DNA from 4 places in the Aquisalimonas sp. 2447 genome. Region 4 is predicted to be linked to each of the others. Evidence: predicted binding sites of a transcription regulator. Region 4 holds the regulator's gene; each other region holds the start of a gene.
What was found. The regulator sigma-54, encoded in region 4, starts transcription at its own class of promoters, with help from an activator protein. The targets are predictions, from matches to a motif close to TGGCANGNTNCNTGCTT.
Positions count from the first base shown of each region.

Region 1: flgA (flagellar basal body P-ring formation chaperone FlgA) is a predicted target of sigma-54. The motif match lies at 6,492-6,508, and genes of this name have one in related genera.
Region 2: KU884_RS16185 (PEP-CTERM sorting domain-containing protein) is a predicted target of sigma-54. The motif match lies at 2,137-2,153, and genes of this name have one in related genera.
Region 3: glnL (nitrogen regulation protein NR(II)) is a predicted target of sigma-54. The motif match lies at 5,722-5,738, and genes of this name have one in related genera.

Region 1 covers NZ_CP050695.1:2,930,092-2,937,839, reverse strand. Annotated here, with positions in the region: gene KU884_RS13930 (sorbosone dehydrogenase family protein) at 1-16, shown strand, start outside; gene KU884_RS13925 (acyloxyacyl hydrolase) at 175-723, shown strand; tRNA gene KU884_RS13920 (tRNA-Val) at 826-900, opposite strand; gene gltX (glutamate--tRNA ligase) at 1,021-2,436, shown strand; tRNA gene KU884_RS13910 (tRNA-Ala) at 2,494-2,569, shown strand; gene KU884_RS13905 (DHA2 family efflux MFS transporter permease subunit) at 2,692-4,155, shown strand; gene KU884_RS13900 (hypothetical protein) at 4,212-4,454, shown strand; gene KU884_RS13895 (flagella synthesis protein FlgN) at 4,728-5,213, opposite strand; gene flgM (flagellar biosynthesis anti-sigma factor FlgM) at 5,217-5,537, opposite strand; gene flgA (flagellar basal body P-ring formation chaperone FlgA) at 5,671-6,429, opposite strand; gene KU884_RS13880 (chemotaxis protein) at 6,635-7,576, shown strand; gene KU884_RS13875 (protein-glutamate O-methyltransferase CheR) at 7,684-7,748, shown strand, end outside.
Region 2 covers NZ_CP050695.1:3,414,275-3,422,022, reverse strand. Annotated here, with positions in the region: gene KU884_RS16190 (nucleotide sugar dehydrogenase) at 1-1,114, shown strand, start outside; gene KU884_RS16185 (PEP-CTERM sorting domain-containing protein) at 1,392-2,027, opposite strand; gene KU884_RS16180 (PEP-CTERM sorting domain-containing protein) at 2,445-3,101, opposite strand; gene prsT (XrtA/PEP-CTERM system TPR-repeat protein PrsT) at 3,261-6,041, opposite strand; gene prsR (PEP-CTERM-box response regulator transcription factor) at 6,090-7,457, opposite strand; gene prsK (XrtA/PEP-CTERM system histidine kinase PrsK) at 7,454-7,748, opposite strand, start outside.
Region 3 covers NZ_CP050695.1:13,357-21,104, reverse strand. Annotated here, with positions in the region: gene KU884_RS00095 (rhodanese-like domain-containing protein) at 1-187, shown strand, start outside; gene secB (protein-export chaperone SecB) at 246-767, shown strand; gene KU884_RS00085 (NAD(P)H-dependent glycerol-3-phosphate dehydrogenase) at 773-1,774, shown strand; gene KU884_RS00080 (tRNA (cytidine(34)-2'-O)-methyltransferase) at 1,814-2,278, opposite strand; gene fabG (3-oxoacyl-[acyl-carrier-protein] reductase) at 2,475-3,218, shown strand; gene glnG (nitrogen regulation protein NR(I)) at 3,253-4,653, opposite strand; gene glnL (nitrogen regulation protein NR(II)) at 4,637-5,710, opposite strand; gene KU884_RS00060 (DUF4124 domain-containing protein) at 5,903-6,484, opposite strand; gene glnA (glutamate--ammonia ligase) at 6,611-7,748, opposite strand, start outside.
Region 4 covers NZ_CP050695.1:3,088,433-3,096,180, reverse strand. Annotated here, with positions in the region: gene KU884_RS14660 (PTS sugar transporter subunit IIA) at 1-190, opposite strand, end outside; gene rapZ (RNase adapter RapZ) at 187-1,056, opposite strand; gene KU884_RS14650 (HPr kinase/phosphorylase) at 1,049-1,549, opposite strand; gene ptsN (PTS IIA-like nitrogen regulatory protein PtsN) at 1,546-2,019, opposite strand; gene hpf (ribosome hibernation-promoting factor, HPF/YfiA family) at 2,092-2,430, opposite strand; gene KU884_RS14635 (RNA polymerase factor sigma-54) at 2,483-4,066, opposite strand; gene lptB (LPS export ABC transporter ATP-binding protein) at 4,232-4,957, opposite strand; gene lptA (lipopolysaccharide transport periplasmic protein LptA) at 4,954-5,490, opposite strand; gene lptC (LPS export ABC transporter periplasmic protein LptC) at 5,474-6,049, opposite strand; gene KU884_RS14615 (HAD family hydrolase) at 6,036-6,599, opposite strand; gene KU884_RS14610 (KpsF/GutQ family sugar-phosphate isomerase) at 6,596-7,600, opposite strand; gene KU884_RS14605 (sodium:calcium antiporter) at 7,689-7,748, opposite strand, start outside.

The sequences.
Region 1 (7,748 bases), 160 kb from region 4:
GCTGACTGCCGAGTAACTGCGATACAGCCGCACTGCCAGTGGGCAGTGCGGCTGCCAGTATCCCGGCGACGCCGACTTCGGCACCAGGTGCTGGCGTGTACGTTCTAAAGAGGCTACTGCCGGCACCGCGGACGCTCGCCAACGGGAGTTGGTGACAAAGAACAGGGACGATTGATGCATCGATTCAAGGGACTGCGCCCCGTCCGGCTATTGCAGGGTTTTGCGCTGGTCGCGTTACCGGCGTTGGCAGTTCCGCAGGTGGTCGTCGTCGCTGGCGAGCTCGGCGTTCGCGTCGGGGTCGGCGCCGATGGGCACGACTACAACTCCCGGGAGATTTACTGGCGCCCCGCGGCTCTGGCGCCCCGCCTTGGTGACCGTCGTGGCTGGCACCTGGCGGGCTTTACCGAGTTCAATGCAGCCCGCGTCAGCCTTGGTGGTGATGCCATGCATACCGGTGGCGTGAGTGTTGGCGGCTGGTTGACCAGTCCCGCGCAGCCGATCAGTTTCGGCCTCGGCACCGGGCCGACCTACATCTCCGAGCGGCGCCTGGGCGAACGTGAGTTCGGCGGACACTGGCAGTTCACCTCCCACGCGGCCTTGCGGCTGCGCCTTGGCGATCACATCAGCGTCGGCTACCGCATTCAGCACACATCCAACGCCGGCCTGCGCTCCCCCAATCAGGGTTATGACGTTCAGTCGCTGGAACTGCGACTCGGGTTTTAGGGAAACACAGTCTTGGCGGGCTGCAGTAGCCTCTGGCCAGAGGCTACTCCTGCTCAGCAAACAAAAAGGGCTTACGGCAATGCCGTAAGCCCTGAGTCATTCTGGTGGGCGCGGCTGGGATTGAACCAGCGACCCCTGCCGTGTGAAGGCAGTGCTCTCCCGCTGAGCTACGCGCCCAAAACGTTATGGATTCTAGGGCTGGCCATTGCCACTGTCAACGCCGGCATGCGGTGTCGGCCGACGCTCTGGTAGTATACGCGGTCTTTGAATGGCGACGGATCAGGAACCAGCACAACCATGCTGAAGACGCGTTTTGCACCCAGCCCGACCGGTTATCTGCACATCGGCGGCGCCCGTACGGCGCTGTTTTCCTGGTTGTACGCACGCAAGCACGGCGGACGGTTCGTGTTGCGGGTGGAGGATACCGACCAGGAGCGCTCAACCCAGGAGTCCGTCAACGCGATCCTGGAAGGCATGACCTGGCTGGGGCTGGAGTACGATGAGGGTCCCTTCTACCAGACCCAGCGGTTCGGCCGGTACCGCGAAGTGATCCAGCGCCTGCTGGACGAGGGCAAGGCCTACAAGTGCTACTGCTCGCGGGAGCGCCTGGATGCAGTGCGTGAAGAGCAGCTGCGGCGCAAGGAGAAGCCGCGTTACGACGGCCACTGCCGTGATCTCGCCGAAGCGCCGTCGCCGGACGCGCCGTACGTCGTCCGCTTCTGCAACCCGCTGGACGGCCAGGTGGTGGTGGATGATCGTGTCCATGGGCGGGTGGCGTTCAGCAACACCGAACTGGACGATCTCATCATCGCCCGTACCGACGGCTCGCCCACCTACAATCTCACGGTGGTAGTGGACGACATGGACATGGGGATCACCCACGTCATCCGCGGCGATGATCACCTCAACAATACCCCGCGCCAGGTGAACATTCTCAGGGCGTTGGGCGTTGAGCCGCCGGTTTACGCGCATGTGCCCATGATCCTGGGCGAGGACGGCAAGCGGCTGTCGAAGCGTCACGGCGCCGTGGGCGTGATGAACTACCGCGACCAGGGGTATTTGCCCGAGGCGGTCCTGAACTACCTGGTGCGTCTCGGGTGGTCCTACGGTGACCAGGAGATCTTCACCCTGGACGAGATGGTCGAGAAGTTCGATATCGATGATCTCAACGCCAAGGCCTCGGCCCTGAATCCGTCCAAACTCGACTGGCTGAACCAGCAGTACATGAAGTCCATGGATCCGGCCCACGTGGCCCGGCACCTGAGCTGGCACATGGGCCGGTTCGATGTCGACCCCGCCGACGGCCCGCCCCTGAGCGATGTGGTGGTCGCCTACAGGGACCGTTCGCACACGCTGGCCGAGATGGCGCAGAACAGCCTGTTCTTCTACCGCATGCCCGAGGCGTACGACGATAAGGCGGCGCGCAAGAACCTGAAGGCAGAGACGCGGCCGGCGCTTGCCGGTCTCCGCGAGGCGCTTGCGGGGGTGGCGGAATGGCAGCGGGAGCGTCTGCACGAGGTCGTGGTCGCTGTGGCCGAGGACCAGGGGTTGAAGCTCGGCAAGGTGGCGCAGCCCCTGCGGGTCGCTCTCTCCGGCGGCCCGGTGTCGCCGTCCATCGACGAAACGCTGGAGCTGCTCGGCCGCCAGCGCAGCCTGGAGCGGATCGACGCCGCACTGCGGTATATTGATCGCCAGGCGCAGGATGCCGGGTGAGGGCGGCCGACGTTTGACAATCCGGCCGGGGCTGCCTATCATGCGCAGCGACTTCACGGGGCCATAGCTCAGCTGGGAGAGCGCCTGCATGGCATGCAGGAGGTCGGCGGTTCGATCCCGCCTGGCTCCACCAAACAAGTAACGCATCAAAGCCCCGCTTGACGGGGCTTTTTTGTATCCGGTCCTGCCCCGTTGATGCGTGCCTGAGCTCCGACATAACTTCCGCAAAGGTTGAAAAGGGCCCCTGGAGGCGGCGTGCAGCACGAAGTTCAGCGTCTGTTCCAGCAGTACGGTTCGCGCTACAAGTGGCAGGCCTTGCTGACGGTGATGCTGGGGACCCTGTCCACTGCCGTGGCCACCACCGTGGTCAACGTGGCAATCCCCGATGTCATGACCGCCTTCAGCGTGGGACAGAAGGACGCCCACTGGCTGTCCACCGGCTTTCTCGCTGCCATGACCACGGCGATACTGCTCAATGCCTGGGCCTTGCAGCGGTTCGGGATGCGGCGGGTGTATGTCGCCGGCATGGTGGTGTTCACCGCTGCCTCGCTGCTCGGCACCTGGGCGGTGACGCTGGAGCTGGTCATCGTTGCGCGGATCCTCCAGGGAGCAATCGCCGGGTTGCTGCAGCCGCTGGCAATCACGCTGATCTATCAGGTGTTTCCGGAGCGCCAGCGTGGCCTGGGTGTGGGTCTGTTCGGGCTGGGAGTGATCCTCGGGCCAGCGGTCGGGCCGGCGCTGGGGGGTGTGCTGGTGGATCTGACCAGTTGGCGTGCGGTGATGCTGTTGCCAGTGCCGACGGCGGTGCTGGGTGGCTTGCTGGCCCTGCGCTTCGTGCCGCTGGGGCGCGCCAGTGGTGGCCGGTTGGCGCTGGACTGGTTCAGTGTGCTGCTGCTCGCTGCCGGGATTACCGGGTTGTTGTGGGTCATGGTCAGCGGTCAGCGCCTGGGTTGGCTGGAGTGGCCTGTGTTGCCGGCGCTCATCGTGGTCCCGGCGTTACTGGTGGCCTTCGTGTTGCGGCAACTCCTCGCCCGCGCGCCGTTGCTGGACCCGGGCCTCTATCGGGCGCCTGCCTTTGCGGCCGGATCGGTGATCGCGCTGCTGTTCGGTGTGGGCTTGTTCGGCTCCACCTATCTGATTCCGTTGTTCGTCCAGGAAGTGCAGGGCATGACGCCGACGGCGGCAGGTGTGGTGCTGATGCCTGCAGGGCTGGTCATGGCGGCCATGTTCCCGCTCGGAGGGCATTTGGCGGATCGTCTGCGCGCCGTGGTACCGATCTCCGGCGGGCTGCTCATCATGGCGGTCTCCTGCGTCGCTCTCGGATTCGTGGGGCCTGAGACGGGGCTGCTGCTGGTGATGTTCTGGGTGGCGCTGGGCCGCGTGGGCCTCGGGCTGGGCATGCCCTCGATCCACACCGGTTCGCTGTCCCGGCTGCCGCTGCACCACACGGCGCAGGGGGCGGGGGCGTTGAATTTTGCCCAGCAACTCGGTGGCGCGGTCGGCGTCACGACGCTGTCCGTGGTGCTGGATTGGCGGGCGCTGCGGGAGGCCGCCGCGGTCAGTCCGGACGCGCTGGCTCGCGCCGAAGGCGCCTTGTCCGGCCTGCCCGAGGCGTTGTACCGGGACGTCTATACGGTGGCCTTCCAGTGGAGCTTTATCGGCCTGGGGGTGGTGTTCCTGCTGGCCCTGCTGGCCGCCGCACGTTTCGCCCGCTACTGAGGACGGCGATCGCATGACCATATATCATGGTGTTCTCGTCAATCTGAGGTTGGCCCGTGTTTGACACGCTACCCCTGTCGCCCTGGCAGCGTCTGCTCCTGTGGCCCGGTGGCACGTTCATGGACTGGCTGGCGCGTACCTGGCCGGAAGTGGTCATCGTTTACGGCGTCGGGTTCACCGTGGAGTCGTACGTGTTCTGGACCTCCGTGATCTCCCTGGGGGTCTGGTTCGTGTCGTTGACGGCCGTGATGATACTTGCCCGGCGTACCTGGCGTTGCCTGCGCGGCGCCTCGCGGTGAAGTGATGTACAGGGGTTGCACAATGCGATTTCCTGTACTAACCTTGTACTCAAGGTAAAGGAAGCAGGTATTGCCCTTGAGCTGAAGGTCTTCTCGCGTTGGCGCATCCTGTCCCCGATCTGCGCCTCCCGGCCCATCCATTGCGGCCGGGTTTTTTTTGTCCATCGTTCGGGTTTGCAGGCCTTGGAGGTGTGTCCAGTCGCGGGGAGGGTAGGGGGCGGAGGCCAAGCGGGTAACCAATCACGCCCGGCGGGAGCGTTGCATTGAAGGGAATCAGGCCTGGCTGATCTCGCGGCCGCCGCTGTTTGAGGGCGTTGAGTCCGCCCCCGGGCCGTAACCGCCGGCAGCGGGAGTGGAATCGGCCTGCAGCAGTTCCATGGTGCGCTGCACACCGGCGCGCCGGCGTTCAATCACGGTGCCGTTGGCTTCATTGACTGAGCCACAGCGCTCCAGTGCCTGTAGAAGGGTTGTCCAGAGTTCCCGGGCCTTATCCGCGTCGGGGAGGCGTTCGATGCAGGCCTCCATGGCACGTGCAGGATTCTGTTCACTGGTGATTTCCGTCACCAGCGTATTGCGCTGGCGTTCGGCAGCTTCCACGGCGCCCAATAACTCCACCTTGCGGCTGAGTAGCCCCTGGAGCGTCTCCATGTTACGGGCAACCAGCGCCTGCTGTTCTTCCATCAGCAGGGTTTCAAGTGCCTGCAGGCGGGCGTTCTGCTCGGCAAGCAGTTCGGTCAGCCCCGTGGATGAGTCGGTCACCGATCAGCCCTCCAGCAGGCCTTCCAGTTCCGCAAAGCGGTCGGCAATACTGTCCGCATTCAGCGGGTACTCGCCGTTGGCGATCTGCTCCCGCAGTGCGTCCACGCGGCCGCGGTCAACTTCCGGCGTCTGGTCGACGGCCTCACGCAGCGACTGCAGTCGCTCGGATTCGCCCGCCGTGGAGGTGGACCCGGCGGCCGCGTCCTGGTTGCGCTCGTCGCCGCGGTTCGGCTCGGATACTGTCTCGCGGAGCTGGCGACTGTCCCGGGCGTCCTGCATCGGGTTGCTGGCCGGGCGTCCGCTGCCGTCGATTGGATTAGCCATGTTTTCGCTCCTGTCATTCGTCCTGGTTGGGGAGGTCTTCCCCTTCCGGAAGATCATCGGCCATTGTTGGCAGAACTTTAGCCTCGGATGCACTTTTTTTCATGGTACGGCGACTGGCGCTCGTCATAAACCGTTAGAACGAGACGCGCACGCGGCTGTCCGCAACGATTTCGCCTTCGACAACGCGCTCCGAGGATGAGTTGCGGACCCGAATGCGCTCGCCCAGTGCCCCCGATTGCAGTGCTTCGCCGTTCATGCTGATGCGTGTGCTGCCGTTCTCCGCCGTAATGAGCACGGTTTGGCCGCGTTCCACCAGTTGCGGCGCGCCCACCCGGGAGGCGGTGATGATATCGCCCTCGCGCAGCGCGCGCTGCGACTCCATTCCCAGAAGCTGCTCGGCGCTGGTGAAATAGCCCCGCGTCATGCGGTTCACATCCATTTCCACCCGCATGATGTCCTCTTCGCCGATCCGGCTGCCCCGCGGAATGGTCCGGGCGGCAGCATAGACCTCCTTGAGCATTTCCACCCGAACGGAGACATACAGGGTCCAGGGCGAGGGGAAATCGCAGCGCACTCCCACCGTGGATCGCTGACTCCCCGAGCGGCCGGGCGGGTCAAAGGTCTCCAGCGGCTCCTCGCAGCGTGCCAGCCGGAGTCGCGAGTCAATGCGCCCCACCTCGACGCTGCCATTGCCCTCCGCGGGCAGATTGGCCTCGGTGTGGGCTCTGACGGCGTCGCGAATCTCGTCCAGGGACTGGCGCTCGTTGGCAACCGTCGGGCCTGCCGTGATCAGGCCGGCCAGTACGCAGCAGGCCGCCGTGATGGCGCGGACGATAACCCGCAACCGGCGCCGGTCGATCTCTGCAGATGTGAAGCGAGTCCGGATGTGCATGTGGCGTTCGCGCTACGCTGCGCCCTCGGTTCGAGTGGATGCAGTTGTTTGCCCCGTGATTTATGCATGAACCGGGCCAGCTCCTCCCCCGTTCGGGAGGCCACAACCGACCGGGTCAAGTTGTCGGCCCATCTGCCGACACCCAGCCCGGACAGCAATCGAGATCGCGGCGACACGGGCGGCAGCCCCTCGGGAGAGAGCACATATGGCGGGCATCATGGATTCCGTTGATCAACGCACGACGCTGGCGGGAACCAACCGCATGGAGCTGCTGCTGTTCCAGCTTGCCGGTGCGCAACTGTTCGGCATCAACGTCTTCAAGGTGAGGGAGGTCATTCCGGTGCCGCGGCTGGTGCAGCTGCCGCATGCCGACCCCACGGTCGCCGGGGTGTGCTACATCCGTGACCGCACCATCGCGATTCTCGATCTTGCCAGGGCGATCACGGGGCGGCCGCTGGAAGACCGCGACGGTGCATCGGTGATCGTCAGCGAGTACAACCGCAGTGTGCAGGGGTTCATGGTGCGGGCAGTGGATCGCATCGTGAACGTCAACTGGAAGGACATCATGCCGCCGCCGAGCAACTGGTCCAGTACGGCGTATCTCACCGGTGTGACCCGGGTTGATGAGCGCATGGTGCAGATCATCGACGTCGAGAAGGTCATGGACGAACTCAACCGGGCGGGCGGCCTCGGTGGGCTCCCGGGCCTGGACGACAAGGGGTTGAACCAGTCCGCCGACGCCGGCGACTGGCATGTGCTGGTGGTGGATGATTCCAGTGTCGCCCGGCGTCAGATTCGTGACACCCTGAACGAGCTGGGTCTGCAGAGCACCATGGCGAAGGACGGTGAAGAAGCACTGGAAACGCTGCGGGACTGGGCCTCACGACCCGATGAGTCTCCCTGGAACCATCTGCTGATGGTCATTTCCGATCTGGAAATGCCGCGCAAGGATGGTTATACGCTGGCGACGGAAATTCGTCGTGATGATGCTCTCAAGGGCGCTTACATCCTGTTGCACTCCTCACTGAGTGGTACGTTCAACACCGACATGGTCAAGCAGGTGGGTGCCGACGAATTTCTGGCGAAGTTTGCCGCCAACGAGCTGGCGGAGCGGGTTCAGGTGCGCATGGAGCAGGTCAGTGCCTGATGGTGCTTGGTCCTGCAGGCATGGGTCGGGCTACAATCGGCGCAGCCTGTGTCATGCCGGCGTCGCCCGGCCGTGCTTTGCGACCCGCTAGAGAGGGACAACGTTTGGTGGCCTCCCGAGAAATCGTGCCGGAGCATTACCAGGCGTTCCGTGCCTTCCTGGAGCAGTCCTG
Region 2 (7,748 bases), 330 kb from region 4:
CCGGGAGGATCTGCTCGCTGCCGACAACCTGCGCCTCACCGCCGACGTCGCCGACCTGGCCGACTGCAACGTGTTCATTGTCACCGTACCCACGCCCATCGACCGCCACCGGCGCCCGGACCTCGGCCCGCTTATCAGCGCCAGCAGGACCGTGAGCCAGGTGCTCAAGCCCGGCGACGTGGTGGTCTACGAGTCCACCGTCTACCCCGGCGCCACGGAAGAGGACTGCGTGCCCGTCCTGGAGCAGGGTTCCGGGCTCACCTTCAACCGGGACTTCTTCGCCGGCTACAGCCCGGAGCGCATCAATCCCGGCGACAAGGCGCACACCGTGCGGGATATCATCAAGGTCACCTCCGGTTCCACGCCCGAAGTCGCCGAGTTCCTTGATGCCCTCTACGCCAGCGTCATCACCGCCGGCACCCACAAGGCGGCGAGCATCAAGGTGGCGGAGGCCGCCAAGGTCATCGAGAACACCCAGCGGGACGTGAACATCGCCCTGGTGAACGAGCTGGCCATGTTGTTCGGGCGCATGGGCCTGGATACCCAGGCCGTCCTGGAAGCCGCCGGCACCAAGTGGAACTTCCTGCCGTTCCGGCCGGGGCTGGTGGGCGGTCACTGCATCGGCGTGGACCCGTACTACCTCACCCACAAGGCCCAGGAAGTCGGCCACCACCCGGAGATGATCCTGGCGGGCCGCCGCATCAACGACAACATGGGCCGCTACGTCGCCACCCAGTTGCTCCAGCACATGGCCGAGCGCGGCCAGAGCATCGTCAGCGCCCGCCTGCTGGTGCTGGGACTCGCCTTCAAGGAAAACTGCCCGGATCTCCGCAACACGCGTGTCGTGGACGTGGTCGATGAACTCCGCAACTTCAGCGCGCAGGTGGACGTGCACGACCCGTGGGTGGACGGGGCAGAGGCAGAGGAGGAGTACGGCCTGTCCTTGATCAATGAGCTGCCAGAAGGCGCCTACGACGCCGTGGTCCTTGCAGTTGGCCATCGGGAGTTCGTAGCACTCGGTGCCGAAGGCATCCGCCGGCACATGAAGCCCAACGGCTACCTGTTCGACCTCAAGAGCGTCTACCCCCGCGACCATGTCGACGCCCGCCTGTAGGGGGCATTTCGATGCACCGATCCGCCGCCGCCAACCCGGCGTAGGGCGGACCTTCAGTCCGCCGACCCTGTGGGAGCGACGTCAGTCGCGATTTTTCCAGAGCGCGCGCGCTATCGCGACTGACGTCGCTCCCACGATAGGGCCGGTCGCTCCCTTAGATCGCACTTACCCCCCGCTCTGGGGCGTGTCGCAGCGGGCGTCAAGAATGTCGACAGCATTGGCAACAAAAACCGCCCGACGAGGGGCGGTGTAAAGTTTCTATGCCGTGCCGGACTGCTTACAGGCTGTCGTCCCTGTTGCGCCGGCGGGTCACGGCAAGCCCCAGACCCAGCAGACCGACGCCCAGCAGGCCCAGCGTGGCGGGCTCCGGCACCTTGGCAGTGTTCACCCGGATAAACCCGCTCAGGTGCGAGTAGTCCTGCTTGTCCTCGTTACTGTTCCAGTTGCTGAACACACCGTCGATACCCAGGGTCACCGTCTCGAACAGATACCCGATCGAGCTGTCCTCGCCGCTTCCCTGCTTGACCATCATGGCCCAGTCCACTGTCTTGCCGACCCAGTTCGGGGCTACCTGCAGCTCATAGCTATAGCCCCAGGGGGCGCCGTCCGACTGAGAAACCAGCAGGGTGAACCCGCCCAATTGGACGTCACTGTCGTCGAAAGAGCCTTTGTCATCGTCGTACTTGCCGATGTAGAGGAAATCACCGCCAAAGTGCTGGTTGATGGCGCTGGCCTCATTAGTCGGATTCGGCTGCTGCACGTTGCCCACAAAGCAGGCATTCGGGTCGGCCCCGTTGGCCGTCGCCGATGCGCCGCCCGGCAGCGCGTCGCAGCTTACCAGGCCCGCGGAGGCCTGCGTGGAGAGAAAAAGGGCTGGCACCGCGATCAAGGCCAGAATCAGGGGGTTCGTCATGACCGTATTCCTCAGTGAGCAACGGCTTCGGGGTGGATGCCGGGCGGGCCGGCCCGGGAGCAGGTGCTCGGTGGGGCGGGTCACGTTCGGTGGATCCTCAGGATAGATGTAGCAAATAGCGGGCCACAGGCCGATTGTCTATATGCATCAAACTAATAGGAGGATGGGCCTGAACGGGTATTTTCCCGAATGTAATCTTTTTCGACGGGATTTGACGACCGAGCGTGCTGGTATTGGGCTGGTCGTGTCGGCAGGCTTTACAGGAGGGGTTGGATCTCCGCGATATACAGTGATGCGGCCCCACCGGGGCCGCATCACTCGGGTTACAGTGGCGGCCGCATAAGCGGAAGATAAGCGAGAAGAAATGTAGACGCCGCCCGAGCGGCGGCGTCGATCCCGACCGCAATGGCGGGGTGGTTATGCCGGGCTACCAGTGCCGCGTCGACGTCGGCTGGCGAGGCCGAGGGCGAACAACCCGGCGCCAAGGAGGCCCAGCGTCAAGGGTTCGGGCACCGACCGCTCGTTGCCCCACAGCTTCACATTGGACAGCGCGAGGTCACCGTTAAAGTCGTCATCCTTGGTCCACTCCGCTTTCCAGTGAGCAACGAACTTGTTCGGGTTGTCCAGGTTGTCCAAGGCGTAGCTGAACCAGTTGTCCGGTTCATCGGGGTTGCCGAAGAAGAACGAGACATGGACGTCCGAATAGCTATCGAAAAGCAGGCGTTTAAATTCGACCTTCCCGGAGAGTTTGTCCAGACCGGTCACCTTCCCGAACCCTTCGTCCGTCTCGTCATCGGGTGAAAACTCGTAGATTTTGTCCAGCCCCAGTCCGCTCGTGTCGTCCACCGGGAAGGACAGATCGAATGTCTCGCCGTCGTTCTCGTGGAAATTGTTTAGGACGTTCGAGGCCGACGCGTCGGAGGCTACGCAGAGCGCATCCCCGCTGTCTTCGGGGCTCAGTGTCATCTGCCGATTCTCAGAGTTTGGGCCGCAAATCACCGCTAACGATGGCGCCGAAAACAGCAGCAGGCCGAGCGTCATACCGGTTGTTGAAAGGCCTTTGATCTGTCTCATGATCCGAACTCCCCTATCCGTGTTTTTCAGGAGCTCCGGACGGATACCGGGCGTCCCGCTTTGCAGGGGAAGTTAATGCATGTGTCATGCCAACAAAGAAACTACCCTTAAATCGGTGCGTTACGGCGCCCCTGTTTCTGCGATCGTAAAGAATCCCGACTACCCCAGCTCGTCGAGCAATGCCTCAGCTTCACTGCGATAGTTGAATTCGCGTCCATCTTCCAGCGCACGCTGCAACTCCCTGCGCGCCTGGTCGTGATCGCCGGACTCCGTCAGTGCTGCAGCGTAGTGGTAACGGATATCGGCGTTTTCGGGCGCACCTTCCACGGCTCTTGAGAGAAGTTCGACAGCCCGTTCCACGTTGCCCGCCTTGAACTCGGCCCAGCCGACCGTGTCGGTGATGGCCGGGTTGTCGGGAGCCAGTTCGTGGGCCTCGCGGGCGGTTTCCAGGGCGCGGTCGTCCTCGATCTGCAGGTAGCTGTAGGCCAGGTTGTTGAGCATGGCGGCGTTGCCGCGCTCGGTGACTTCTACCAGTCGCTCGAAGTGGGGTGCCGCTTCCGCGAACAGGTCGCGTTCGGCATACCACTGCGCCAGGGCCAGGCGGGTGCCGTTGTCATCCGGATTTTCCTCAAGCCACCGCTCCAGCGGGGCGGCGGGCTCGTCCATGCCGGCCTCCGCGCGGTTGGCCACCAGCGGCCCAAGGGCGTCGCGAACGCCTGCGTCCACGGCCCGCTGGTAGGCTTCGGCGGCTGCGGTGTAGTCCTCCTGACCAGAGCGGGCGTGGCCCTCGATGAGATTGCCAGGGCCAGTGCCGCCGTCCTGCTGCTTGAGGTTCTCGGCAACGGAGAGGGCCTCGTCATAGCGGTTCTGCTCGAACAGCGCGAGGCCGAGCGTCACCGCCGGCTGGATCAGTTCCGGTCGATCGGCGACCAGCGTCTCCAGCGTCTCAATAGCGCGGTCCGTCTCGCCGGCGGCATCCTGGGCGCGGGCGAGCTGGAAGCGGTACTGGGCCGAGTCCGGATCTGCGGCGACTGCCGCCTGGAGGCTCTCCACCGCCTCTTCGGCCTGGCCGGCCTCCAGGCGCAGTGCGCCCTGGATGCCGAGCACATTGGCGTTGTTCGGGGCGCGCTGCACGGCAGCGTCGATGGCCGCCAGGGCGGCGTCCGGGTCATCGTTGCCGGCATGGACCTGGGCCATCGCCACATGCGGTTGCACGGTATCGGGTTCGACCTCGATGGCCAGCTCCAGTGCGGCCAGAGCCGCCTCGGGATTGCCGCGTTGCCGTTCGGCCTGCGCCAGGGCCATCAGCGCATTAAAGGTGTCCGGGGAGTGCTCCAGGCCGCGTTCCAGGTGCTCCACGGCATCGTCCAGACGTTCTTCCGCCAGTGCCAGCAGGCCCTGGTTGAAGGCCACCTGGGCGCTGTCCGGGTCCAGTTCGCGGGCACGATCGAACGCCCCGCCGGCGTCCTCGTAGCGTTCCAGCGCCATGTAGATGCCACCGGCCAGGTTGTACGCTGCGGAGTTGTCCGGATGTTCGCTGGTCAGTGACTCGGCCTCGCGCACGGCCCGTTCCGTATCGCCGGAGCGCAGGGCGGCCAGGGCCAGGAACTGCCGGCGCATGATCTCGTCATCGCCTTCGGCGATTCCCGGCTGCTCCAGCATGCCCATGGCCGGCTCGAACTCGCCCCGGCCCACCAGCGCCTGGGCAAAGCGCAACTGCGCCGGCCGGAACTCGGGGTTCGTCTCCGCGCGGGCCCGCAGGTTCTCGATGACGCCGTCCACGTCGTCACCCGCCGCCTGGGCGAGAATGGCCAGCGCCTGGCTGTCGTCTCCGACGTACCGCATGCCCTCGGCAAGCACCTCGTTGGCGCGTCGGTCTTGGCCGGCTCCGCGGTATGCCGTGGCCAGCATGGCGCGGGCCTGGGCGTTGGCGGGTTGGGCAGAGACCACGTCGCGCAGCAGGCTCACCGCCTGGTTGTACTGCTCCTGGCGGATGCGGATTGCCGCCAGCAGCGTCTGCGCCGGCGGGTTCTCCTGCGTCACGCTGAGCACCGTCTGCAGGTGCTCCACCGCATTGCTGAGGTCATCGTCCCCGTACGCCATGAGCCCGGCCAGGTAGTTGGCGTAGGGGTGCCGGGAGCCCTGGCGGAGCATGGTGTCCACCTCGTCCCGGGCATCATCACGCCGGTCGGCGGCCAGCAGCATCTGCACGTACTGGCCCCGGGCGTTGAACTGCTCCCGGGAGGAGAGATCGGTCACCGGCAGGTCGAGCACCCGGGCGTAGGCGTCCAGGGCGTCCTCCTGGCGCTGTTCCAGGCGCGCGGCGTTGGCCGTGGCCAGCCAGGCAGCCGGGGATTCCTCGTCCACTGCAACGGCCCGCTCCGCGAACGTCCGGGCGTCGTCGGTACGTTCCATGGCGGCGGCCAGGCGCGACATGCCCACCAGGGCGGTGACGTTGTTCTCGTCCAGGTCCAGCGCGGCCCGGAAACGTTCCCGTGCCTCACCCTCGAACCCCTCCTGGCGATGGGCCTCCCCGCGCAGCGCCAGCACTTCTGCCTGGGCGCCCGCATCGGTGAGGTTCTCCGAATCCACCTTCCGGTGCACGGCGTCATACTGGCCGTCCCACAGCAGCGCCCGGGCCAGCAAGGGGTCGATGCGCTCGGCGCTGATGCCGCCATCTCGGGCGCGTTCAAGCGCGTTCGCCGCGCGGCCGTATTCACCCAGCCGCAATTGCGAGGCGCCTACGCCAAAGCGCGCCTCGGCGTTGTCCGGATCCTGCTCCAGGACTTCGCGGTAGTCCGCGATGGCCGATTCGTAGCGGCCCTGCTCGCGGAGTTCTTCGGCCTGGTGCATCAGGTCTTCCACGCTCTGGGCGCCGCAGCCGGCGAGCAGCAAGGCGGCTGCGGTGAGTCCGAGCCAGCGTTTGATTCCTTGTGTCATATCTCGCTCCATTGGGGTGCGCGGCGGGGTCGGGCCCCGTCTGTGTCGTTATGCGTCGTTACCAACTTTCATGCCGTGCTTGCGCATCAGGTCGTACAGCGTGGGCCGGGAGACCCCCAGTAGCTCCGATGCCTTCGACACGTTGCCGTCGGCGTGGGCCATGGCGGCCTCCAGGGCGCGGCGTTCCGCCTCCTGGCGCACCTGGCGGAGGTTCAGCGACGGCAGATCGCCGGATTCCCCCTCGGGGTCCGCAAGGCCCAGGTCATCGGTGTCCAGGAGCTTGCCGTCGGCAATGATCACGGCCTTGTTGATCTTGTTCTCCAGCTCGCGCACGTTGCCGGGCCAGGCATGGGCATGGATGGCCTTGATGGCGTCATCGGTGAACCCGCGCACGCTGCTGCCGTGGCGCTCCGTTGCCCGCGCCAGGAACGCCCGTGCAAGCAGCACGCTGTCCCCCTCGCGCTCGCGCAGCGGCGGAATCGGCACCTCTACCTCGCTAATGCGGTAGTAGAGGTCTTCGCGGAACCCGCCGTTGCTGATCAGGTCGCCCAGGTTCTGGTGGGTGGCGCAGATCACCCGCGCATCCACCGCAATTTCCTGGCGCCCGCCGACGCGCTCCATCACCCGCTCCTGCAGGAACCGCAGCAGCTTGGACTGCAGCGCCATGGGCATGTCGCCGATCTCGTCCAGGAACAGTGTGCCCCCGTCGGCCAGCTCGATCTTGCCCTTGGTCTGCTTGTGGGCGCCGGTGTAGGCGCCTTTCTCGTAGCCGAACAGCTCGCTTTCCAGCAGGTTCTCGGGGATGGCCGCGCAGTTGATGGCAATGAAGTTGCGACTGGCCCGCTCGCTCATGTTGTGTAGCGCCTGGGCCAGCACCTCCTTGCCGCTGCCCGTCTCGCCCAGCAGCAGCACACTGGCATTGCTGTTGGCGACTTTCTCCACCAGCCGGCAGACCTTGAGCATGCGCTGGCTGCCGGTGATGAGCCCGTCCAGCGCCGACTGCTGCGAGCGCATCAGCTCCCGGTTGCGCCGCTCCAGGTCGGCGATGTGGAAGGCGCGGGAGACGATGAGGTTCAGCGTGTCGGTGTCCACCGGCTTCTGGTAGAAGTCGTAAGCGCCCAGGCCCACGGCGCGCACGGCGCTGCTGTCGTCGCCGTTGCCCGTGACCACCACCACCTTGGTGTGCGGCGCGGCGCTCAGGATCTCGCTCAACGTTGCCATGCCCTCGCTGGTGCCGTCCGGGTCCGGCGGCAGGCCGAGATCCTGCAGCACCACCATGGGCTCGTGGCGGCGCAACTGCGTGAGGGCGCTTTCGCGGTCTTCCGCCGCCAGCACCTCGTAGTTGTCGAAGGACCAGCGCAACTGCTTCTGCAGCCCCGGGTCGTCCTCCACGATGAGCAGCTTCTCTGCGCTCAAGACCCACCTCCTGCGTGAACGGACTGTTGTGGTTGTTGCCCCGCTTCCGCCCGCGCCACCACGGGCAGGGTGATCCGGAAGTGCGTGCCTTCACCCGGCTTGCTCAGCACCGTCACCTGCCCGCCGGTCTGATGCACGAACTCCCGCGCCTGGTGTGCGCCGATGCCCATGCCCTTGCTGGACTTGGTGGTCTTGAAGGGCCGGAACAGCTCGTTGCGGATGAACTCCGGCGACATGCCCGCGCCGGTATCCGCCACCTCAAGGACCACCTCGTCGCCGGCCGGTGTTGCC
Region 3 (7,748 bases), 900 kb from region 4:
CAACCTGGACCAGCGCCACAAGAAGCTGGACAAGCACAAGGACAAGCCGGTGATCGTCTATGATGCCCAGGGCATGCAGGGCGGCAAGGTCGGCAAGCAGCTCAAGGAGAAGGGCTTCGAGAAGGTGCATCAGCTCCAGGGCGGCTTCAACGGCTGGCAGGAGGCCAACCTCCCCGTCCATACTTGATCGAATAGCGAGCACTTCGCGCGAACCGCTCCACGACAAAACACAGGGAGTTGCCAACATGGCAGAAGACAACGAAGCCGCCGGCGGACAGGGGCAACAGCAGGAAAACAAGCAGCAGTTCGCCATCCGCAAGATCTACGTGCGTGATTTCTCCTTCGAGGCACCCAACTCTCCCGGAATCTTCTCCGGCGAATGGAAGCCCGAAGTCAGCGTGGACCTGGACACGCGCACCACGCGCATCGCCGAGAACACCTACGAGACGGTGGTCCGCGTCACCGTCACCGCCAAGCAGGACGACAAGACGGCGTACCTGTGCGAAGTCCAGCAGGCCGGCATTTTCGTGCTCTCCGGGTTCGAGGAGCAGACCCTGGAGGCGTTGCTGGGCAGCTACTGCCCGGCGCAGCTGTTCCCCTATGCCCGCGAGGCGATTTCCGACGCCGTCACCAAGGGCGGCTTCCCGCAGATGGTGCTGGCGCCGGTGAACTTCGAGGCGCTTTACATGCAGCGACGCAAGCAGCAGCAGGAACAGCAGCAGGCCGCCGAGACGGCGGACGATAACCAGTCCGGCAGCACGCACTAACGGGCATGACGACGATGCAGCCCATGGCCGTTCTCGGCGCCGGCTCCTGGGGCACGGCACTGGCCCTGGTGCTGGCCCGCAACGGCGTGCCGGTGCGCCTCTGGGGCCACGATGCCGGCCACATGGCCACCCTGGAACAGGCCCGCTGCAATCACCGTCATCTACCGGACAGTACGTTCCCGGACAATCTCGCGGCCACCGGTGACCTGGCCGCGGCACTGGACGGTGTTCAGGATGTACTGATCGTCGTTCCCAGCCATGGCTTCGTCGAGCTTATTGCGGAACTGGTGCCGCTGGCGGGTCCAGATACCCGGATTGCCTGGGCCACCAAGGGCCTGGAAGCCAACTCCGGGGGCCTGCTGCATCAGGTGGTGGAGCAACATCTGCCCGGGCGCCCCACGGCCGTCCTCTCCGGGCCCAGCTTCGCCCGGGAGGTGGCGGCGGGCCTGCCCACTGCCGTGACCATCGCTTCCGGCGACCACCGCTTTGCCACCGAACTGGCGGCGGCTTTTCATGGCAGCAACTTCCGCCCCTACACCAGCGACGACATCGTCGGCGTGGAACTGGGCGGAGCGGTGAAGAACGTACTCGCGGTGGCCACCGGCATCGGTGACGGCATGGGGCTGGGTGCCAACACCCGGGCCGGGCTGATTACCCGTGGTCTGGCCGAGGTGGTGCGGCTGGGGGAGGCCATGGGCGCGGATTCCCGCACCTTCATGGGCCTCTCCGGGGTGGGGGATCTCATCCTCACCTGCACCGACGACCAGTCCCGCAACCGGCGGCTGGGGCTGGCGCTGGGACGGGGGCAATCGCTCACCGAGGCGGTGACCGCCATTGGCCAGACGGTGGAAAGTGTGCGCACGGCGGCAGAAGTTCACTCCCTGGCCGCAGCCCAGGCGGTGGAGATGCCCATCTGCGAGCAAGTGCACGCCGTGGTAAACCACGGGCGTCCCGCTCATGAGGCCCTGGACGCGCTTATGGCCCGCAGCCGCAAATCGGAATTCTAAGGAAACGCAGAATAGTGCGCTGTCCCCGACAGCCGGGCTTCACCGGGCGCCCGGAAACCCCAACTGTCGCCAGGCCTCGAACACCGTGACCGCCACCGCATTGGAGAGGTTGAGGCTACGGCTGTCCGGCCGCATGGGCAATCGCAGCCACCGCTCGGGTGGTATTCCCGCCAGCACCGCATCCGGCAGCCCCGCCGTCTCCTGACCAAACAACAGGGCGTCGCCCGGGCGAAAGCACGTTGCGTAGACACTGGCCGTGCCGCGTGTGGTGAGGGCGAAACACCGTTCAGCGTCCGTGGCCAGCAGACAGCTTTGCAGATCGGCATGTACGTGGATGCGGGACCACTCGGCGTAGTCCAGTCCCGCCCGGCGCAGGCGGCTGTCATCCAATGTGAACCCCAATGGCTCCACCAGGTGCAGTTCGGCGCCGGTATTCGCGCACAGACGCATGGCATTGCCCGTGTTCGGGGGAATTTCCGGGTGCAGCAGGATGACGTGGAGCATGACAACGCATTCTCCCGCCACGGCCGGCACTGCGCAATGAGAAGACAGGACAACCCGGCTATGCTTGCAGGGGGCGGCCGAGGATCGGGCAACGACGCGAAAGGACTTGATCCCGACCCGGGCCTGGCCCGACCATGAAGCGGAACGTGCTCCAGCCCCGAATACCAAGCAGAAGCAAGTGAGAGGAGGTGTTGAGATGAATCGACTGGACAATCAGGTAGCCATCGTCACCGGCGGATCCCGCGGGATCGGGCGGGTCATTGCCCTGGAGCTGGCATCCCTGGGCGCCAAGGTGGCCATCAACTACCGTGGTGGCCAGAAGGAGGCCGAGCAGGTCGCCGAGGAGATCAAGCAGAAGGGCGGCGAGGCGCTGGTCCTGCAGGCCGATGTCAGCAAGAAGGACGAGGCCCGCGGCATCGTCACCAAGACCATTGACCACTGGGGACGGCTGGACATCCTGGTGAACAACGCCGGCATCACCAAGGACAAGACCCTGAAAAAGCTCACGGACGACGACTGGGAAGATGTCATCAACACCAACCTCAACAGCGTCTACTACACCGTGAGCGCGGCGCTGCCGACGATGCAGGAACAGAAGTACGGGCGCATCATCAACATCAGCTCGTTCGTGGGGCAGGCCGGCAACTTCGGCCAGACCAACTATTCCGCCAGCAAGGGCGGCATCATCGCTTTTACCAAGAGTGCGGCCCAGGAAGTGGCGAAAAACAACATCACCGTCAACGCCATCGCACCGGGTTTTACCATGACGGAGATGCTGCAGCAGGTCCCGGAGAACGTGCAGGAGAAAATACTGGCCAAGATTCCCATGGGCCGGTTCGGTCAGCCGGAGGAGATCGCCGAAGCGGTGGTGTTCCTGGCCGCCCACGGCAGTTATGTCACCGGACAGCAGATCAACGTCAACGGCGGCGTCTACATGTAACGCCCTTCCCCCGGGGCCGGCGCGGCCCCGGGGTTCAGAAATCCAGATTCAGTTCCTTGATCTTGCGGGTCAGGGTGTTGCGCCCCCAGCCCAACAGCCGCGCTGCCTCCTGGCGACGTCCGCCGGTGGCACGCACGGCCACTTCGATCATGATGCGCTCGAAGCGCGGGGTGGCGTTGTCTAGAATGTGCTCCTCACCCCGGGCGAGCGCCCGCTCCGCCCAGACTGCAAGCGACTCTTCCCAGTCCTCGGTGCTGCCCTCCACCACCTTGTCCTGGCGGAGCTCCGGTGGCAGGTCCTCCATGTGGATCTCGCTGCCGTTGGCCATCACCGTCAGCCAGCGGCAGGTATTCTCCAGCTGGCGAACATTGCCGGCCCACGTCAGCCCCATCAGAAAGCGTTCCACCTCCGGACGTAGCTGCTTGATCTCGACGTTGAGATCGTCAGCGGCCTTGGCAAGGAAAAAGCGTGCCAGCTTGGGGATGTCCTCGCGACGCTCCCGCAGCGCCGGTAGATGCACCCGAATGACATTGAGCCGGTGAAACAGATCCTCGCGGAAACTGCCCTCGGCGACCCGGCTCTCCAGGTCCTGGTGGGTGGCGGCAATGATGCGCACGTCCACCGTCCGCGAGGTATGGCCACCGACACGGTAGAACTCGCCGTCGGCAAGGACGCGGAGCAGGCGCGTCTGCAGCTCGGCAGGCATGTCGCCGATTTCATCCAGGAACAGCGTGCCGCCGTCCGCCTGCTCGAAGCGCCCCTGTCGGGTCTGCTGGGCCCCCGTGAAGGCGCCCTTCTCGTGACCGAACAGCTCCGACTCCATCAGGTCCCGGGGAATCGCCGCCATGTTCAGCGCGATGAACGGGTTATCCCGCCGCGGGCTGTGCCGATGCAGCGCCTGAGCCACCAACTCCTTGCCGGTGCCGGATTCACCGTTGATAAGCACGGTGATATTGGAAGAGGACAGGCGCCCGATGGCGCGGAAGACCTCCTGCATGGCCGGCGCCTCGCCGATGATCTCCGGCGTGCTCTCGTCCTGGGCGGCACTGGTGGCGGCCTGCTCCCGGGCACTCTGCAGGGCACGGCGGACCAGGTCCACGGCCTCGTCCACGTCGAAGGGTTTCGGCAGGTACTCGAAGGCTCCGCCCTGGTAGGCGGACACCGCCGCGTCCAGATCGGAGTGGGCGGTGATCACGATCACCGGCAAGTCCGGCCAGCGCTCCTGGACGCGCTCCAGCAAGCCCAGGCCGTCGAGACCGGGCATGCGGATGTCGGTCATCAGGACCCCGGGACGTCCATGCTGCAGCGCCTGCAGGGCTGCATCACCCGTTTCGAAACTGCGTGACTGCATTCCCGCCTGGCGCAGGGCCTTATCCAGGACCCAACGGATGGAGCGATCGTCGTCGACCAGCCAGACATCATCCTTCGTTGTCATCATCCGCCTCCAGCGGTAACCACAGGGTGAATTCCGTATGCCCGGGCTCACTCCAGCACTCGATCAGACCGCCGTGCTGGTGGACCAGCGTCTGCGCAATGGACAGACCGAGCCCGGTGCCTTCGGGACGCCCCGTGACCATGGGATAGAAAATGCGTTCCTGCAGGTCCGGTGGGATGCCGGGCCCGTTGTCGATGAGATCCACCCGCACCACCAGGCGGTGCGGCGTGTCCGCGATGGTGAACTGGCGCTGGGTACGCGTGCGCAACGTGATTTCGCCACTGTCCCCCAGGGACTGCAGGGAGTTGCGCAGGATGTTCAGCGTCGCCTGAATCAACTGATTGGGTTCTGCGATCAGCGCCGGAATGCTGGGATCGTAATCCCGCCGGATGGTGATCCCGGGGGGCGCCTCTGCAGCCACCAACTGCCGAACCCGCTCCAGGACTTCGTGGATGTTGGTCTCGCGTCGCTGCGGCCGGGTGTTGGGCCCCAGCAGCCCGTTGACCAGCGTGCGCAAGCGATCGGCTTCGCCGATGATGATCTGCGTGTACTCCCTGAGATCCGAGTCACCCAGCTCACGCTCCAGTAACTGGGCGGCGCCACGCAGCCCGCCCAGGGGATTCTTGATCTCGTGGGCCAGGCCGCGCAGAAGATGGCGCGTGGCCTGGTTCTGGTTGATCAGGTTCTGCTCCCGGGTGATCCGCAGCCGCCGGTTGAGGTCGCTGATCTCCAGCAGCACCTCACTCCGGCTCAGGGGCGTCACCGTCAGGTCCACGGTCACCCGGCGGTCCAGGCCGACTTCCAGCACCATCTCCCTGTTCGTATAGGGCTCGCCGGTGCCCAGGGCGTGGATAACGGCATCTTCCAAGCTTGTGGCGCACGGAACCGCGTTGGCGGGGAGCCGATGCCCCATCACCTGACGGGCGCTGAGACCGAACATCACCTCGGCGGCACTGTTGATGTAGCGGATGCAGCCACCGTCATCGCAGAGCAGCACGGCGCTGCTCATGTTATCCAGTGCGCGCGCGGCGGGTGTCGGTTGCTCTTGCGGGCTCATGACCAGTGTCCTAGCAAAAACCAAACCAGCATTGCCGGGCAACGACAAACAGGGCGCAGCAGGGCCGCTAACGCCAGCAATGCCGGGCACCGCGGCGCTTCATTGACCGGGGAAGGCGAGAGACCGGCGCGCACTTCAGGTGCACGCGCACTATCAGGATGCCCTATTTTGGTGCAAAGAGAAACGGGGGGGTCAGTTCCCGGGGAAGGGCACGCCACCCGGGTTGGGGCCGGCGCCCTGCTGGCTTCCAGGCATCAGTCGAGAGGCTTGATGCATATAGAACGTCACCGGATCCGACTCGGCGACAGTGTTGCCTGCACCATCGACGACCCGGACCTGCAGCCGGTGCTCACCCCGATGCACCTCGGTGAGGCGTTGGCTGGTGGAGCGACTGAGCTCGCCCCGCGGTTCGCCGTCAAGGACGAACTGGACCCGATGCCCGTCACGGAGATTCGGATCCAGGGCTACCTGGACGTCCACGTAGCCCTGGTTGTCCCGCACCGTACCCTCATCCTCCGGCTGGATGATGCGCACGCGTGCATAGGCGGACGGATCATCCCGGTCGTCATCTGCCGGCGCGGAACGCGGCTGCTGACGTGACGGAGCACGAAACTGGTAGGACGACACCGGTTCGTCGGACTCCAGACGCTCAGCGCCTTCCCGCGGCTCGTCGGTGTAGGTGACATTGCCATCCTCGTCGACATGCTTGTAGACGTCCGCCAGCAGTGCCGCCGGGGCGAGGCAGATCAGCAGAGTCAGCACACGGATCATCATGGTCAGAATTTAGCACAGGAGGACGAAGAGCGGGGGAGACGGTCCGGCAGAGATGGTTCGACATTGCCAGGCCAAAAAAAACCCCGGCCGGAGCCGGGGTTTCGATTGCCGCATGGACGGGCGCAGTCAGACGCTGTAGTACAGGTCGAACTCCATCGGGTGCGTGGTCATGCGCAGCTGCTGCACATCCTCGCCCTTGAGTTCGATGTAGGCGTCGATGGTGTCGTCGGTGAACACGCCACCCTGCTTGAGGAACTCGCGGTCCTTGTCCAGGGCCTCCAGGGCTTCCTCCAGGGAGAAGGCGACCTTGGGGATCTCGGCCTCTTCTTCCGGTGGCAGATCGTAGAGGTCCTTGTCCATGGCATCGCCGGGGTGGATCTTGTTCTGGACGCCGTCAAGGCCGGCCATCAGCATGGCTGCGAACGCCAGATACGGGTTGGCCGTGGGATCGGGGAAACGCACCTCGACGCGACGGGCCTTGGGATTGGAGATCCACGGCACCCGGATGGACGCCGAGCGGTTGCGGGCGGAGTAGGCCAGCAGCACCGGCGCTTCGAAGCCCGGAACCAGACGCTTGTAGCTGTTGGTGGAGGCGTTGGCGAAGGCGTTGATGGCCTTGGCGTGCTTGATAATGCCGCCAATGTAGTAGAGCGCGGTCTCGCTCAGGCCACCGTACTGGTCACCGGTGAACTGGTTGGTGCCGTCCTTCGCGAAGGACATGTGCACGTGCATGCCGCTGCCGTTATCACCCACCAGGGGTTTGGGCATGAAGGTGGCGGTCTTGCCGTAGGCAGAGGCGACGTTGTGCACGGCGTACTTGAGCTTCTGCACTTCGTCGGCCTTCTTCACCAGGGTGTTGAAGGCAACGCCGATCTCGCACTGCCCGGCGGTGGCCACCTCGTGGTGATGCACCTCCACCTTGAGGCCGAGTTCTTCCATGGCCAGGACCATCGAAGTCCGGATGTCGTGCAGGCTGTCCACCGGCGGCACCGGGAAGTAACCGCCCTTGACCTTCGGGCGGTGACCCATGTTGCCGTCGTCGTAGACGCGCTCGGAGTTCCAGCCGGCCTCTTCGGAATCGATCCGGTAGAAGTTGCCGCTCATGGTGGCGCCCCAGCGGACGTCATCGAAGACGAAGAACTCCGGTTCCGGGCCGAAGAAGGCGGTGTCACCCAGGCCGGTGGACTGCAGGTAGGCCTCAGCGCGCTTGGCCACCGAGCGCGGATCGCGCTCATAGCCCTGCATGGTGTTGGGTTCGATGATG
Region 4 (7,748 bases):
GCACGCCGTCGCCGTCATCAAGGAGTCCCACCAGGTCCATGGCCCGCTCGATCAGCTCGGCGGGCTCGCCGTCGGGAGTGACTTCCAGGGTGCGTGTCTGCACCGGGCAGAATCCCAGCGTCTCCCGGGCCGTTTCCAGGAGTTCGTGACCAATCCGGTTGTGAGTGACCAGCAGAATGCTGACGCTCATGAAAGCTCCCTGTGTCGTACGCTCACGTCCTGTGTGCCGTCGTCGAAATGGCTGGCAAGCCGGTCGCACAGGTAGACCGAACGATGCTGCCCTCCGGTGCAGCCGATGGCCACCGTCAGGTAACTCCGGTTCTCGACCTTGAATGCCGGGACCCAGCGGTCGAGAAAATCGCGGATATCGGTGTACATGGTCTCCACACTCTCGTGGGAGGACAAGTACCGCGCCACCGGTTCGTCCTGACCGGTCAGGGCGCGCAGCGCCGGTTCCCAGTGCGGATTGGGCAGGACCCGGGCGTCGAAGACGAAATCCGCATCGGTGGGGGCGCCGTGCTTGAAGCCGAAGGACTGGAACAGCAACGACAGCTTGCGCGAGTTGCGGGTGAGCCGCTGGCGCACCAGATCCCGGAGCTGATGCAGGGTCGTCTCCGTGGTGTCGATGACCAGATCCGCCTGCGACTGAATCGGCACCAGCAGGGCGCGCTCCCGGGCAATGGCGTCGGCAAGGGGGACGTCACCGCTGCTCAGCGGGTGCCGGCGCCGGGTCTCGGAGAAGCGCTTGATCAGCGTGCTCTCGTCGGCGGTGAGGAACAGGATCTCCGGCTGGATGCCGGTGACCCGCTTCAGCTTCGCAAGGATCTCCGGAAACGCTTCCAGATCGTTCATGCGGTTGCGGGCGTCAACGCCCACAGCGTAATGGCCCAGAGCCTCCGGTGCCAGGCTGGTGACATGGTCGCCGAAGGCGGCGAGCATGGTCACGGGGAGGTTGTCGATGCAGTAGCAGCCGTTGTCTTCCAGCGTATGCAGCGCCACGGTCTTGCCTGAGCCCGAGAGGCCGCTGACGATGATCAGGCGTGTCTGCTCATGCATGCTCGGTCTCGCTCTGCAGATGGCCGCTGCCATGCAGTCGGGCCAGGGCCTCGACCACCAGCGCCAGAGGCCGTTCCGGTGCCACCGGCAGCCGGACCCGGGGGACCAGGATGCCGGCCAGGGTGATGGCGTCACGGACGGGGGCGAGCCGGGGCCAGTCCAGCCAGTCCTTGGGTCGGCAGAGACCGACCACCAGGGTGATCGCCGCCGACGGGCGGATGGCATTGTGCCCGAACAGAACGTCCGCCGGGCAGGGGCCCAGGCCGCGGATCTCCAGCATCCCCGCCAGGCTGCTCGGTGCATGGCCGCTAAGGACACCGTTGCGAACGGCCACGGTGACGCTGTCGTCCGCCACCAGCTGGTGGCCGCGGTCCAGCAGTTGCAGAGCCAGTTCGCTCTTGCCGATGCCGCTGTCGCCCTGCAGCAGGATGCCGTCCCCATGGATGGCGACCAGCACGCCCGGAATGGTGGTGGTGTTCCCGGTGCGGGTCATGCCTGTCCTGCGCCCGACTCCCACTCCGTGAGCAACTGGAACAGGGCCTGGGCGTCGGGTGCATTCCGAAGCCGGTTGCAGAACGACGCGTCGCTGAACATTTCCGCCAGCCGCGCCAGGATCTGCAGGTGTTCGTCGGTGAAGTGCTCCGGCACCACAAGGGCGAACAGGAGATCCACCGGTTCACCATCGAAGGCGTCGAAGTCGATGGCATCGCCGGTGCGGATGAATGCCGCTGCCGCCGCTTCGTTGCCGTCCATGCGCGCATGGGGCAGGGCAACACCGTGCCCGAGACCGGTGCTGCCGAGTTTCTCGCGGTTGATGAGCTTGTCGAAAATGGTCTGAGCGGACAGCGCGGGGTCGGAGGCGGCAACGAGGTCACTGAGGACTTCAAGCCCGCGCTTCTTGCTGGTGACGTCGACGTCACAGGCGACACGGTCCGGAGTGATCAGGTCGGCAATCTTGATCATGCTGTTCCACGCAGGGTCATGGCTGCGGCGTCCGTTATCGCCGGTGGCCGGAAAGGCCACCGGCGCAGGGTGTCAGTCCTCGTCGCCTTCACCCGCCGCCTTGGCCTGAGCCCCTTCGTTGCGGCGGTGATCGGTGACCTTTTCCTTGTGCTTCTTCACCTGGCGGTCGAGCTTCTCCACCAGACCGTCAATGGCAGCGTACATGTCCTGGGCGCTGGCGTCAGCGTACAGCTTGGCGCCACTGAGCTTCATGGTGGCCTCGGCCTTCTGGACGAGCTTCTCCACGGTCAGGATGACGTGGACATCCACGACATTGTCGAAATGGCGTTCCAGTTTGTCCATCTTCGCTTGCACGTAATCCCGCAGGGCGTCGGTGAGATCGATGTGGTGCCCGGTGACGTCTATCTGCATAAGGCCTCCTTGATGGCGCCCGCTCGGGCCGGGATATCGTGCATCCCGGAGCTCAGGCGATGCGTTTCCTGTCGTTGGACGAGGCAATGGACATGGATTCACGATACTTGGCTACGGTCCGTCGCGCCACATCGATTCCCTCGTTTTTGAGAATCTCCGCAAGTTTGCTGTCGCTGAGCGGCTTGCGCGGATCCTCGTCGCCGATCAGGCGGCGAATGCGCGCACGGATGGCGGTCGCCGAGCACTCGTCACCGTCGACGGTGTGCACATGGCTGGAGAAGAAATACTTGAACTCGAAGGTGCCCCGCGGGGTGTACATGTACTTCTGGGTGGTGATGCGCGAGATGGTGGATTCGTGCATTTCCACCTCTTCGGCCACCTCCCGCAGCACCAGAGGTTTCATGGACTCTTCGCCGTGCTCCAGGAACTCCTGCTGGTGGTTGACGATGCAGGTGGCGACCTTGAGCAGGGTCTCGTTGCGGCTCTGTAGACTCTTGATGAACCAGCGGGCCTCCTGCAGGTGCTGGCGCATGGTGGAGTTGTCGCTGCCCTGGTCGCCGCGCTTCACCAGCCCGGCGTAGTAGCTGTTCACCCGGATCTTGGGGGCGGCTTCGGGGTTGAGCTCGACCCGCCAGGCACCACGCTCCTTGCGCACATAGACGTCGGGGATGACGTACTCAGCCGGTGCGCTACTGATCTGCGAGCCGGGGCGCGGGTCAAGCGAGCGAACCAGGGCCAGCACCTCGCCCAGCTCGCCCTCGCTGATCTTCAGTTTGCGGGTCAGCTGGCTGACCTGACGGCTGCCGAGCAGATCCAGGTGGCGGTCCACGAGCAGCCGTGCTTCGTTCAGCCAGGGCGTGTCGTCGGGAAACTGGTCCAGCTGGACCAGTAGCGCCTCGCGGGGGTCCAAAGAGGCCACGCCGACCGGGTCGAAGCGCTGGATCAGGTGGCGCACCGCCTCGACTTCATCGGCCTCCACCGGCTCGTCCGAAGACACCGAGGCGCAGATGTCCTCGATGCTGACGCCGAGATAACCGTCGTCGCGGACGCCGTCGATGATGGCCTCGGCAATGGCCATGTCGCGATCACTGAAATGGGAGAGCTGGGCCTGCCACAACAGGTGCTCGTGGAGGCCACCACCGTCACCGGCGGTACGGTTTTCCCAGGTTTCCCGCTGTTCATCGTCGCTGCCGGCGGCACTGTACGAGGTGCTGCCGTCGTAGATGTCGTTCCAGTCGGAGTCCAGCGGCAGGTCTTCGGGGATATCGCTCTGCTGGTTTTCCGTGCTCAGCTCCGGTTCGCCGCTGTCGGTGGTTATCTCCGCGCCGGTAGCCTCGCTTGCGGCAGCCTCTGTGGACTCCGCATGCTCCCGGTTCTCGGCAGCCTCCGTGCGCTCGCCGCCGTCTTCGGCGTTGTTCTGGCTGTCTTCGCCGTCCGCGTTGCCGCTGCTGTCGAGTTCGGCATCGTCGGACTCGTCGAGATCGTCGGCGGGTTCCAGCATCAGGTTGGAGTCCAGCGCCTGCTGGATTTCCGTGCGTAGCTCAAGCGTGGAGAGCTGCAGCAGCTTGATGGCCTGCTGCAGTTGGGGGGTCATGGTGAGCTGCTGTCCGAGCTTGAGTTGTAGCGACTGTTTCATCGACAACGCGGGTCTCCCGCCGCCGTCGTGGGCAGCTGCTCGGACCGGATTCGGTGAATGCTGGTGTTATCCATGTCTCCCATCGTAACCGACTCAGGCCCGCGTTAGAACATTGGCGCGATACTTGCGTGACGGCATGTTGTCTCAGCGGGACCCGGGTCGCGTCTACAGCCGGAACTCCTCCCCCAGGTACACTTCGCGCACCTTGCGGTTGGCAAGGACCTCTTCGGAACTGCCCCTGGCAATGACTTCTCCCTGCGCGAGGATATAGGCGCGCTGACAGATGCCCAGGGTTTCACGCACGTTGTGATCGGTAATCAGGACGCCGATGTCCCGCTCCGCCAGGTGGCGGATGATGGCCTGGATATCCAGCACCGAGATGGGGTCGACACCGGCGAAGGGTTCATCCAGCAGGATGAAGCGCGGGTTGGCTGCAAGGGCGCGGGCGATTTCCACCCGGCGGCGCTCACCCCCGGAGAGACTGATGCCGGTCTGGTCGTGCAGGTGGGCAACACTGAACTCCTCGAGCAGTTCCTGGGCGCGCTCGCGACGCTGCTTGCGGTCCAGTTCCGGGCGCGTCTCCAGGATCGCCAACAGGTTGTCCATCACCGTGAGCTTGCGGAAAATGGATGCTTCCTGGGGTAGATACCCCACGCCGCGTCTGGCGCGCACATGCATGGGCAGGTCGGTGATGTCGTTGTCGTCGAGCAGGATGCGGCCACCGTCGGCCTGGACCAACCCCACCACCATGTAGAAGCAGGTGGTCTTGCCGGCGCCGTTGGGTCCGAGCAACCCGACGACCTCGCCGCTGGCCACGTCGATGGTCGCGCCGTGGACCACCGTCTTGCGCCGGTAGACCTTGGTCAGCTCCTCCGCCCGCAGCAGGCTCACTGGTCGTCTCCTTCCTCGTCCTCGTCGTCCGGGAAAAGGGTGATCTGCACGCGGCGGCCGGTATCGGGCTCGCCGCGGGCCTGCACCACGTCGGCGGCGACCTCGTACTCGATGCGTTCGCCGGAGAAGGTGTTGCGCCCCTGCACCAGGCGCGCTCCTTCCAGGAGAATGATGCGCTCCGGCCCGGCGGCGTGATACTCCATGCGTGGCGCCTCCGCCTCCACGGCGCGACGATCCTCCGTGGCCTGCTGGTTGTAGACGGCCGGCTCGCCCTCGACTACCACGTGATCCAGTGCCTGATCGCCCGCGTCGTCGCGGCTGAGATGCACAGTCATGCGGTCACCGGTGATGCGGCGGAAACCCCGGGTGAGGACGACGTTGCCGGTGTACACGCTGACACCGCGGGCGTTGTCGATCTCCGCCTGATCCGCGTCCAGGTCGATGGGCTCGGCCATGGCGACCGAAGTGGCGAGCAGCAGCACGCACGCCAGACCGACGCCAAGGCCGCCAGGGCGTTCAGTCAGGTGTTTCATAACGGCCACGGACCTCGGAGAGCAGTTCCAGGTATTCCCGGTCCAGCCATGCGCGCAGGCCCACGCCCTCCAGGCGGGCATCCTCGCGCCAGTAGACCGCGTGTTCGTCGGTTTCGGCATAGCGTTGTTCCGGTTGCAGAAAGACTTCGCTGGTGTCCACGTTCGCCGGCAGGTTGTCGTCGGTGCGGCTGCGGCGAATGGCCACATCACCCTGTAGATGAACGTCCTCGACATCGTTCCACGCCCGCCCGCGCTCCGCGCGCAGGTGCCAGGGGGCGCCGGAGTCCACGAAGTAGGTGATTTCGGGTCTCTCCAGCAGCCAGACATCCTCGCCGGTGAAGTGCTCCATGCGCGGAGACTCCAGGCGGTAGCGGCGTATCCCGTCGTCGCCGGTGGCATTCAGCGTGAAGGTTTCCATGAAGTAGTCCGGCCGCTCCGCCATTTCCTCGGGATCCGCTGGCACTGGATCATGCGTGTCCTCGTCCAGCACCCACCAGCCCACTGCCACCAGAAGGATCAGGGCGACAACGCGGAACGTCCATTTCCTATCCGGAAGCATACCGGGCGATGGCCTCCTGGAGAGTCCCCCGGGCGCTCAGCAGCAGATCGGCGATTTCGCGCACCGCACCGCCGCCGCCGGCCTGCCGGGTGACGTAATGGGCGCGCCGCTGCACCGCCGGGTGCGCATTGGCCACCGCCACCGCGAATCCCGCCCTGCGCAGCAGCGGCAGGTCGATCAGGTCGTCGCCCACGAATGCCGCCTCCGTCGCAGACAAACCGGTGCGCGCCAGCAGCTCGTCCCAGGCGGTGATCTTGTTATCGCAACCGAGAAAAACGTGGTCGATGGCCAGGTCGCTGGCGCGGCGCCGCAGCGGTGCCGAGTCCCGGGCGCTGATAATGGCGGTCGCCAGACCGCCCTCGCGAAGCAGACGCAGGCCGAGGCCGTCAAGGATGTTGAAGGCCTTCAGCGTCTCTCCGTGTTCGCTGTAGAACACGGTGCCGTCCGTGAGGACGCCGTCCACGTCCAGGGCCAGTAACCGGATCGCCGCCGCCTGTTCCCGGAGTTCGCCGGTGGGCTCCGGTGCCAGGCTGTCGCCGCCGGCGCTCATACCACCCCCGCGCGTAGCAGGTCGTGCATGTTCAGTGCGCCCACCACGCGGTCCGACTGATCCACCACCAGCAACGCATTGATCTTGTGCTCCTCCATGGTGTGCAGCGCTTCCGCTGCGAGGCTGCCCTGGCGCATGGTGCGGCCCCCGGCGGTCATGATTTCGCGAACCGAGATGCTGTGCAGGTCGATGCCCTGGTCCAGGCTGCGGCGCAGGTCGCCGTCGGTGAAGATCCCCAGCAACCGTTGCTGGTCATCCAGCACCGTGGTCATGCCGAGCCCCTTGCGTGACATCTCCACCAGGGCATCCCGTAGAGGCGCGTCCGGTGCCACCACGGGAATGTCCTCGCCGCTGTGCATGATGTCATCGATGAGCAGCAGCAGTCGCCGACCCAGCTTGCCGCCGGGGTGCGAGCGGGCGAAGTCCTCGCGGGTAAAGCCGCGCGCCTCCAGCAAAGACACCGCCAGGGCGTCGCCCATGGCCAGTGCTGCCGTGGTGCTGGACGTGGGTGCCAGGTTGAGCGGGCAGGCTTCCTGGGCAACGCCAACGTGGATGTTCACCGAGGCTGCCCGCGCCAGTGTGGACTCGGGCTTGCCGGTGAGGGCGATTAGCGGCACGCCCAGGCGCTTGATCAGCGGCAGGATGGTGATCAGCTCGTCCGTCTCGCCGGAGTTGGACAGCGCCACCACCACGTCGCGGGCGGTAATCATGCCGAGATCGCCGTGGCTGGCTTCGCCGGGGTGGACAAAGAAGGCGGGTGAGCCGGTGCTGGCCAGGGTGGCCGCCAGCTTGCCGCCGATATGGCCGGACTTGCCCATGCCCAGCACAACGATGCGTCCCTGACAGGCCAGCATCAGGTGACACGCGCGGACGAAGTCCGCGTCCACCCGCGCCAGCATGTCCGTGATGGCCGCGGCCTCCGTCTCCAGCACGGCACGCCCCAGGGACTGCAGGCGTTCGTCGGTGACCTGGCTGGCCGAAGCGGTTTCGCTGCTACACATGCTGGCTGCTCCTGGCGGAAACCCCCGTATTATGCCTGAGTTGCCCGCGGTGGGGGCACCGTCGCCCGCGGCGGATGGCCAGAGGCCATCACGGTGACCCCTGCGCGAACAGGAACAGGCCGAGCTGGTACAGCGCGAAGGTAACCAG